Regions from separate parts of the Kitasatospora sp. CM 4170 genome, predicted to be linked through region 1. Evidence: riboswitches for the same ligand, from Rfam matches in the RefSeq annotation. Region 1 holds a riboswitch; each other region holds the start of a gene.
What was found. Region 1 has a riboswitch for cyclic di-AMP ahead of RMN57_RS31660 (LysM peptidoglycan-binding domain-containing M23 family metallopeptidase). Riboswitches for the same ligand answer to the same signal wherever they lie in the genome.

Region 1 (3,277 bases):
CCTGCCACGCCGGTGATCCAGACGCCGGCGGAGAGCCCGTCACCGGCCGCGGTCAGCGCGTAGGTGAACGAGCCCAGGGCGAGGGCGGCCAGCACCGCGCCGAGCGCGTCGAAGCGGCCGGTCGCGCTCTCGTCCCTGCTCTCCGGCACGTGCCGGGAGGCCACCACGACCACCAGCGCGGCCAGCGGGACGTTCAGCAGGAAGATCCACCGCCAGCCCGGGCCGTCCACCAGCCAGCCGCCGACGAAGGGGCCGACCGCGGCCGACACCCCGCCGAGGCCGGACCAGAGGCCGACCGCCGTCGAGCGGTCGTCCGGGTGGAAGACGGCCTGGAGCATCGCCAGTGACCCGGGGGTGAGCAGTGCCCCGCCGATGCCCTGGACGGCGCGGGCGGCGATCAGCACCTCGATGGTGGGTGCGGCGGCGCAGGCCGCCGAGGCGGCGGCGAACCAGACCACGCCGAGCAGGAAGATCCGGCGCCGGCCGTAGCGGTCGCCGAGTGCGCCGCCGAGCAGGATCAGCCCGGCCAGGGTGAGCAGATAGGCGTTCAGCGTCCATTGCAGGGCGGCGAGCGGGGCGCCGAGGTCTTCGCCGATCCGGGGCAGGGCGACGTTCACCACGGTGCCGTCGAGCATCGCCATGCTGGAGCCGAGCACCGTCGCCAGAAGTACCCAGCGACCCTGCGCGGTGCTCAGGCGCAGGGTGCCGGCCTCGGAAGTGGCCACGGCCCGATGGTCCGCCCAGCGGGGCCCGAGTGACAAGGGTCACCGGGGGTGTGTCGGCGGTTGGCTTTCCGTGAGTGATCGTGTGCGGACGGCCAGCGAAATCGGCGGAGTGTCGCGGATCAGTGGCGCGCCGTGAATCGATTGTGCACGTACTGTGCAGCGGATCATCCGGAGCGTCACATTGTCGCCGGAGGAATTCACCGATGCGGGAGATCGACATTGCTTCGCTCGAACGGATGGGTTTTAGTTCAGCGACCGCCCGGCGTCAGCCCGGGTGGCCACCGGGTGGAACGCCTAGTCCTGCCGCTGCCCGGTGGTACGAACTGAACTCTGTACGGCAGGAGCGGGGGACCCACAGGTAAGTCGCCGGACCGGAATTCGCGGTCCGGCTTGGGGTGAAGCCGCCTATGCGGCCGGGCAACTCCAGCCCGAACCCGACAGCTCACCTCGCAGGCGTCGGAGAGGAACTCCCCCATGCCCGCACAGGCCCGTCGTATCGCCCTGCCCCGCGCCGCCCGCATCGGTATCGCCACCGCCGTCACCGGCGCCGCGTTCGCCCTCCCGCTGGTGACCACCATCAGCGCCCAGGCCCACACCGCCCCGGCCGCGAAGCCGCAGCAGACCGCCACCTGGACCGGCGCCACCAGCGTCGACGCCGCTCCGGCCGCCGCCGCGCAGCCGGCCGCCGAGGCCGCCGCTCCGGCCGCCGCCCCGGTCGAGGAGAGCTACAAGGTCGTCAGCGGCGACACCCTGTCGAAGATCGCCGACGCCAAGGACGTCCAGGGCGGCTGGAAGGCGCTGTACGAGCACAACCGCTCGGTCGTCGGCTCCAACCCGAACCTGATCTTCCCGGGCCAGAAGCTGGCCCTGGGCGCCAAGGCCGCCGCTCCGGCCGAGGCCGCCAAGCCGGCCGCCCCCGCCGCCAAGCCGCAGGTCTCGCACGACTCCGCGAAGCCGGCCGCCCCGGCGCAGGCGCCGAAGCCGGTCCAGGCTGCGAAGCCGGCCGCCCCCGCCGCCAAGCCGGCCCAGGCCCCCGCCGCCAAGCCGGCCGCCCCGGCCACCACCCCGGCCCCGGCCGCCGTGGCCTCCACCTCCGGTTACGTCGCCCCGCTGGCCAACCCGAAGCTCGGCACCGCCTACGGCGTCGCCGGCTCGATGTGGGCCTCCGGCCACCACACCGGTGCCGACTTCGTCGCGGCCACCGGCACCCCGCTGCGCGCCGTTGCGGCCGGCACCGTGGTCAAGGCCGGCAACGGCGGCGCCTACGGCAACGAGGTCGAGATCAAGCTCGCCGACGGCAAGTACGCCCAGTACGCGCACCTGTCCTCGATCGGCGTGAAGGTCGGTCAGGCCGTCACCGCCGGCCAGCAGATCGGCCTCTCCGGTGCGACCGGCAACGTGACCGGCCCGCACCTGCACTTCGAGATCCGCACCGGCTCGGAGTACGGCTCGGACATCGACCCGATCGCCTACCTGCGGGCGCACGGCGTCTCCATCTGACCCGGTCCACAACCGAGTTCAGACCACCGCCAGGTGCGGGGCGAACGAACTCCCGGGATGGTCATGTCGGGTGACCGCTCGACCGGGTGATCGCCGCACCAGTGGCGGACATACGGGCGCGGGACACGCCCAGGCCGGCCCGGCTCGCGAGACCTCCCTCGCGAGCCGGGCCGGCCGCTTTCGTCGTCCACGTCCGCTTCGGCGCCGTTTCCGCGGCGCCTCCGCAGCGAAGCGGTTCCGGAAGGCCTGTCCGGCCCGGTCCGGTCACGACCGGCGGGCGGGCAGGCCGGTCTGTGCGGCGGTCAGCAGCCGGTGCATCTGCTCGCCGAACTCCTCGGTGTCGCAGGCCGGTTCGGGGAAGACCAGGCGGACGTCGCGGTGACCGTGCGGATGGTCCAGGCGCAGCACCAGGCCGTGGCGGTCGAGCGCCAGCGGGCGGATCTCCGGCCGCCCGGCGAGGAGTTGGGGGTCGAGCAGTCGGGTGAGCGCGGCGAGCGCGTCGGGGTGGTCGTCGATGAGGTGGGTGAGCAGGCCGGCCTCGTAGCGGGCGAGCGGGTCGGGCCCGGCGAGGGCGAGGTCGGCGCCGGTGAGCGCGCTGGTGCCGTACGGAGTGGCGAGGACGGCGTGGGCGACGTCCAGGTGTAGGTGGACGCTGAGGCCGTCGTCGGCCAGGTGGGCGAGCCGGAGCCGGCCGGCCATGGTGAGCCGGCCGCGGACGCGGTCGCGGACGGCGACCGGGGCGATGTCGGTCACGTCCAGGACGACGGCCAGGCCCTCGGTCTCGCCGGTCGCGGCGAGGGTGAGCCCGGAGCCGAGCGGGGCGGTCAGGCGGAGCCGGGAGCCGTGCACCGAGACCGGGGTGTCGAGGTCGTGGTGCTCGCCGCGGGCCCGGACCACCACCGAGGAGGTGGCGCTGAGCAGGCTGCAGATCCGTTCGGCGGCGGTGGGCTCGGGGGCCTCGGCGTCGGCGGGCGTGGGGCTCATGGCGACCTCCATCGAGTTAGGTGAGGCTTACCTAATCATTTTGGTCGCGTGGAAGGCAAGGGCCGCCC
Region 2 (3,277 bases), 2.0 Mb from region 1:
ATGACGGCCAGGACGGCCTTCTCCACGCCCTTGCCGAAGTAGCGGTTCTTGTCGCCGTCACGAAGCTCCAGCGCCTCGAAGGCACCGGTGGAGGCACCCGACGGGACGGCGGCACGGCCGGTGCTGCCGTCGTCGAGGCCGACCTCGACCTCGACCGTGGGGTTGCCACGCGAGTCGAGGATCTCACGGGCTACGACGACATCGATGGACGGCACGAAGCATCTCCTAGCGGAAGCAGGTCCGGCTGACGGTGGGTGCTGTCGGCCGGACGATTGCGGAGTCGTTACGACCAGAGCCTAACCGCACGGGCTCCCGGGGCCACGTCGACCATGGGTCCGTCTCAGCGTGTGGCCGCACTACCCACCGGTAGTTCACCTGGTTGCCCCGTGAAAGCGGTCCGGATGCGGACGAAGGGGGACGTATCCGGCCCCCTTCGTCCGCGCCGCCGGGCGGTGGCCCGGGTTCAGCGGCCGGTGGTTCAGCCGAGGTTGAGCACCTGGCCGGGCATGATCAGGTCGGGGTCGCCGCCCACGGTGCCGCGGTTGCCGTCGTACAGCGTCTGCCAGCCGCCGGACACGCCCTGGGCGGCGGCGATGCCGGCCAGCGTGTCGCCGGCCTGGACGGTGTAGCCGTGGCCGGTGCGCTGCTGGGGGGCCGGGTCGGCGTGGCCGGCCGGATCGGCGTGGCCGGTGGTCGGAGTCGGGCCGGCGCCCTGACCGATGTACCCGTCGGACGGACCGGCGTACTGGAGGGCGACCTCGGGGGTGTACTGACCGGCGTGCTGCCGGTACACGCTCTCGTGGCTGGTCCAGTACCAGGCGCCGTCGCTCTGGTACCAGTACACCTTCGCGTCGGCGTCCCAGCCGCCCTGGCCGGAGAAGCCGGGGGCCTTGGCGTCCTGCTGCGCGGGCTGCTGGGCGGCGGGCTTCGGGGCCTGCTGCTGGGCGGGCTTCTGAGCCGGCTTCGGCGCGGCGGGCTTCGGCTGGGCGGGCTTCGGCGCGGCGGGCTGCTGCGCCGCCGGCTTCGCGTCCGTGGAGGCGTCGACCTCGGCCGCGGCGCCGCCCTTGCTCAGGCCCGCCCGCTTGGAGCAGACCGGCCAGGCGCCCGGCCCCTGCGAGGCGAGGACCTTCTCGGCCACCGCGATCTGCTGCCCCTTGCTGGCCTGGTTGGCCTGCGCCGCGTACGCGGTGCCGCCGTACGCCTTCCAGGTGCTGGAGGTGAACTGCAGGCCGCCGTAGAAGCCGTTGCCGGTGTTGATGCTCCAGTTGCCGCCGCTCTCGCACTGGGCGACCGCGTCCCAGGTGGAGACGGGGGCCGCCGAGGCGCCGGTGGCGGTGAGGAGCGGCATCGCGAGTCCGACGCCGGCCACACCGGCGACGGCGATGGCCTTCTCGGCCTGGGTGCGGCGGCGGTGGCGGCCAGTTCCAACGAACAGCATGAAGACGTCCCTCTCCGCACGCCTGCGAGGTGAGCTGTCGGGTTCGGACCGGGAGGTGGCCCGGCCGCGTGTCGCGAGGCGTTCTGCCCGCGACTGCGGCTTCACCCCAAGCCGTGGAGGACGGCAACAAACCTGGGTCCCCCGCCCCTGCCCAGGGTTCTGGTCGGTTTCCCGTGGCGCGGCGGGCAGGATTCGGCGTTCCGCGCACGAGGTCCGCAGCTGCGAACTCCAGGGAGAGTAGACAGATCCTCACACCAATCACAAGCTCATATCGCCGATATCACACAGAAATTACGGCACACGGTCGATCGCCTACAAACGGAGGCGGTATGTCCGGATTGATGGTGGTTCAACCCCCCTGTTGGGCCGTCTCTGAGACGCCGCGTCAGCGTGTCGAGCCGCCGGCCGGAGGACGCGCGGGCCGCTGCGAGCGGTTCCCGGCCGTGATCAGACGGGCTTCTTCTCCGCGTTCTCCGGAGTGAATTCGACCGGAAGTTCACGAAGTCCACGCATGATCAGACCACCGCGCCACCGCAGATTCTCCGGGCTTTCGGCGAGCTGCAGATCGGGCAGCCGGGTGAGCAGCGTGGCCAGCGCGGCACGGCCCTCCAGACGGGCCAGCGGAGCGCCGATGCAGTAGTGGATGCCGTGCCCGAAGCCGAGGTGCGGGTTGTCCGTCCGGGCCAGGTCGAGGGTGTTCTCGTCGGCGAACCGCGCCGGGTCCCGGTCCGCCGCCGCGAGTACCACCAGCACCGGGTCGCCCACCGGGATCTCCACCCCGCCGATGGTCAGCGGGCTGGTCGCGAACCGCCAGGTGGCCAGTTCCACCGGCCCGTCGTAGCGGAGCAGTTCCTCGATCCCGGTCTCCAGCAGGCCGGTCTCGCCGCGGGCGATCGAATCCTGCAGCAGCGCCCGCTGCCCGGGGTTGCGCAGCAGCGCGTAGGTGCCGTTGCCGATCAGGTTGACGGTCGTCTCGAACCCGGCGAACAGCAGGATGAAGGCCATCGCCGCGGCCTCGTTCTCGGTCAGGTGCTCGCCGTGGTCGCTGGCCCGGATCAGCCCCGAGATCAGGTCGTCGCCGAGGTCGGCCCGCTTGCGGTGGATCAGCTCCGCCAGGTACGAGCGCATCCGCTTCACCGCCCGCCCCACGCCGCCGCGCTGCCCGCCGCCGTGGCGGATCATCATGCCCGCCCAGTCGCGGAAGTCGTCCTGGTCCTCGGCGGGCACACCGAGCAGGTCGCAGATCGCGTAGATGGGGAGTGGGAAGGCGAACTCGTGGATCAGGTCGGCGCTGCCGCGGGCCGCGAAGCCGTCGATCAGCCGGTCGGTGAGCTGCTGCACCCGGGGCTCGAACGCGGCCACCCGGCGCGGGGTGAACGCCTTCGAGACCAGGCGGCGCAGCCGGGTGTGGTCCGGCGGGTCGATGTTCAGCAGGTGCGTCATCAGGTTGGCCTGCCGCTCGCCCGGGATGCCGACCCGGCCGGTGCGGTGCGCGTGCGCGCTGTGGTGGACCGGGTTCTTGGAGAGCCGGCTGTCGGCGAGCGCCTGCCGGGCGTCCGCGTACCTGGTCACCAGCCAGGCCTCCACCCCGCTCGGCAGGGTCGTGCGGTGCACCGGCTCGTGCTCCCGCAGCCACGCGTACGCCGGGTACGGATCGGCGGCGAACTCCCAGGTGAAGAGCGACGGGCGGGCGGGATCGGGCTGAACTGGCATGGGTCGACCGTATCCGGTGGAGATCGCCCGTACGGCAGGCGTGAGCCTGGTCACCTGAGGGGTAATTCCTGTTGCGGAGGATCGGGACGAGCCTACGATCCTCCGCAAAGCACGTGTGTGGGCGCC
Region 3 (3,277 bases), 170 kb from region 1:
GGGGCGGCGAGGCTGACGGTGGTGGCGCCGGCCCGCAGCTCGTCGGCCGCGCGCACCCAGGCGGTCTTGGCGGCGCCGTCCAGCCGCAGGTAGCCGGCCCCGGTGACCCAGAGGCCGACGTCGGTGTCGACCACCTTCATGCCGTCGCCCTGGAAACGCTTCTCGTCGACGGAGGGGAAGCGCAGGGCGTGCACGGCGGTGCCGCCGGGGGCGAGGGCGAGGGTGCCGCGGACCTCGACGTTGCCGGCCGAGCTGAGGGTGACGCCGCGGTCGGCGGCGAAGGTGAGCGAGCCGCCGGGCTCGACCAGCAGGGAGCCGACGGCGGCGTCGGTGTCGAGCAGCACCCGGTCGGTGATCCGGACGGCGCTCTGCGGTCCGGGCACCCGGCCGCCCCAGCCGGCCGGGTCGGACCAGCGGCGGCCGCCCTGGTCGGGCGCGGGGGCGGCCCCCTGCCCGGGGACGTCACCGCCGGACGCGGGCGGTGCGCCGGGGCCGTGGTCCGCACCGCCGTGGTCCATGCCCCCGTCGCCGCCCGTGTCGGCCAGGCTCGTGGCGGTGCTCCCGGCAGCGGGCCCGGTCGAGCCGGTCAGCGAGCGCCGCAGGGCCTCCTCGCCGCCGACCGCGGCGAACACCGTGCCGACCGCGAGCCAGCGCAGCATTGTGCGACGGCTTACGGGAGTTCGGGCGCGTTCGGGCGGGATGTCCGGTCTGCGATGCTTTGCCCTGCGATGCACTCCGCGGGCCCCATCGGCCGGCTGTCCGCCGCCCTGCTCCTCGTCCATGGCCATCGCTTCGTAGCCCTCCCCCCAGACGGCTGCGTCGGTCCCGACGTTCTGAAGCATAGGCAGTTGCGGCGGCCCGTACGGGCGTTGCCGGAAATCGGTCATTTCTGATCATGGTGGACACGCCGCGGGCAGGTTGTTCGCAAACGGTGACGAGCATCACACATGTTTGCGGTTTGAAGTTGAGTCTGCTTAACGTGCTCCCCGTTCGTGGCCACACGGACCCAGCCCGTCCGCAACGCCGAGTCCTGCCGTCGGGTGTGCTGGCAGCGCAGAAACGCACCACGGCAGGAGCGGGGGAACCACAGGTAAGTCGCCCCGGGCCGGTCCGCGTACCGGTCCAGGGCTAGGGGTGAAGCCGCGTCCACAGCGCGGCCGGGCAACTCCAGCCCGAATCCGACAGCTCACCTCGCAGGCGTGGGAGAGGACCGCATCTTCATGCTGCCCACCAACGGCACCCGTCTGTCCGGCCGTACCCGCCGCGCCATCGCCGCGCTCGGAGTCGCGGGCATCGGCCTCACCATCCCCTGCCTGACCACCACCTCCGCCTCCGCCGCCTCGGTCGCGACCTGGGACAAGGTCGCCCAGTGCGAGAGCAGCGGCAACTGGAGCATCAACACCGGCAACGGCTTCTACGGCGGCCTGCAGTTCACGAACAGCACCTGGGCCGAGTTCGGCGGCACCGCCTTCGCCGCCCGCGCCGACCTGGCCACCAAGGACCAGCAGATCGCGATCGCCGAGAAGGTGCTCGCGGTCCAGGGCCCGGGCGCCTGGCCGGTCTGCTCCGTCCAGGCCGGTCTGACCAAGGGCGGCACCCCCGCCGCGGTCGACACCTCCGCCGCCGCCAAGCCGGCCGCGCAGACCCCGGCCCCGGCCGCCAAGCCGGCCGCCCCGGCCCCCGCCGCCGAGCCCGCCGCCCCGAAGGCCGAGACCCCGGCCGCCACCGACTCCGCCAAGACCTGGAGCCAGAAGCGGTCCGACTGGTCGCAGAACTGGCAGGGCAAGGACGGCGACTACACCGTCGTCGCCGGCGACTGGCTGTCCGCCATCGCCGACAAGCACAACGTCCAGGGCGGCTGGGAGCGGCTGTACGAGCTCAACCGCGACACCCTGACCGACGGTCCGAACCACATCTACCCGGGCCAGCACCTGAGCCTCGGCGACCACGCCAAGGCCCAGGCCTCGGACGAGTCCGGCAAGGGCTTCGACTGGTTCACCCGCTCCTCCGGCCAGGCCGCGGGCACCACCACCGCCAAGCCGGCCGCGCAGAGCGCCACCCAGGCCGCCCAGACCCAGGCCCAGGCCCCGGCCGAGGCCGCCACCGGCAGCATGGCCGCCGCGGTCTCCTTCGCCCTGTCGAAGGTCGGCCAGGCCTACGTCTACGGCGGCACCGGCAACGGCGGCTGGGACTGCTCCGGCCTGACCCAGGCCGCGCTGCGGGCCGCGGGCGTCTCCGTCCCGCGCGTCGCCGCCGACCAGGCCGCCGCCAGCACCCACGTGTCGCTGGACGCCCTCAAGGCGGGCGACCTGCTGTTCTGGTCCAACAACGGCCAGGACTCCGGCGTCTACCACGTCGCGCTCTACATCGGTGACGGCAAGTACGTCGAGGCCGCCAACCCGAGCGCGGGCGTGCGGACCCAGACCGTCGCCAACTGGGCCCCGGACTTCGCCGGCCGGGTCTGATCCCACCGCACACGCCGCAGCCCCCGGGGAGAGTCTGGTCGCTCCTCCCCGGGGGCTTCGGCCTGCCCGCCGCCGGCCGGGCGGGGGCGGGCGCGGTGGGCCGTACGGGCGGGCGCGGTGGGCCCGGCGCGGGCCCGCCGGGTCATGGTCAAATCGGGCCGCACCGGGCATGCTGCTGCTCTGCGCACCCGAGGAGGAGTCCCCATGGCCCAGGTCACCGTCACGCTCGACGCCAATCTCGCGATCGACGCGATGATGCTCTCCGGCACCAAGAACCCGCAGGACGCCGTCGAGCTGATCCTCCGCGACTACCTGGCCCGGGGCCGGCGCACCGAGACCCGGACCGGCGAGGCCGCCGAGGGACACCGGCTGGAGCAGGGCCGCCCGGCCGCCCAGGAGGGCTGAACGGCGAACGGCCGGGGCCCGGGGAGCGATCGCTCCCCGGGCCCCGGCCGTTCCCGCCCGGACGCGGTGTCCGGGCGTGCCGTCTCAGCGGGCGCAGGCGCCCGTGGAGCCGCGCATCACGAGCTCCGGCTGGAACATGAACTCCGCGCGCTGGGCGGCGTTCCCACCGACCTCCTCCAGCAGCGCGTCGACGGCCGCGGTGGCCATCGCCTCGACCGGCTGCCGGATGGTGGTCAGCGGCGGCTCGGTGAACGCTATGAGCGGCGAGTCGTCGAAGCCGACCACCGAGACGTCCTGGGGGACGCTCAGCCCGCGCTGGCGCACCGCCCGGATGGCGCCGAGCGCCATCATGTCGCTGCCGCAGACGATCGCCGTGCAGCCCTTGTCCAGCAGCGCGCCGGCCGCGG

Region 2: linked by a shared signal. The riboswitch ahead of RMN57_RS23425 (transglycosylase family protein) and the one ahead of RMN57_RS31660 (LysM peptidoglycan-binding domain-containing M23 family metallopeptidase) in region 1 are both predicted to bind cyclic di-AMP.
Region 3: linked by a shared signal. The riboswitch ahead of RMN57_RS30930 (transglycosylase family protein) and the one ahead of RMN57_RS31660 (LysM peptidoglycan-binding domain-containing M23 family metallopeptidase) in region 1 are both predicted to bind cyclic di-AMP.

What each region holds. Positions count from the first base shown of each region.
Region 1 covers NZ_CP134877.1:7,508,946-7,512,222, forward strand. The annotation lists gene RMN57_RS31655 (MFS transporter) at 1-725, opposite strand, end outside; cyclic di-AMP (ydaO/yuaA leader) riboswitch at 1,037-1,194, shown strand; gene RMN57_RS31660 (LysM peptidoglycan-binding domain-containing M23 family metallopeptidase) at 1,200-2,225, shown strand; gene RMN57_RS31665 (DUF2470 domain-containing protein) at 2,490-3,209, opposite strand.
Region 2 covers NZ_CP134877.1:5,468,213-5,471,489, reverse strand. The annotation lists gene eno (phosphopyruvate hydratase) at 1-215, opposite strand, end outside; gene RMN57_RS23425 (transglycosylase family protein) at 479-1,438, opposite strand; cyclic di-AMP (ydaO/yuaA leader) riboswitch at 1,444-1,613, opposite strand; gene RMN57_RS23420 (cytochrome P450) at 1,886-3,151, opposite strand.
Region 3 covers NZ_CP134877.1:7,335,072-7,338,348, reverse strand. The annotation lists gene RMN57_RS30935 (hypothetical protein) at 1-659, opposite strand, end outside; cyclic di-AMP (ydaO/yuaA leader) riboswitch at 1,043-1,213, shown strand; gene RMN57_RS30930 (transglycosylase family protein) at 1,200-2,465, shown strand; gene RMN57_RS30925 (hypothetical protein) at 2,670-2,870, shown strand; gene RMN57_RS30920 (LacI family DNA-binding transcriptional regulator) at 2,955-3,277, opposite strand, start outside.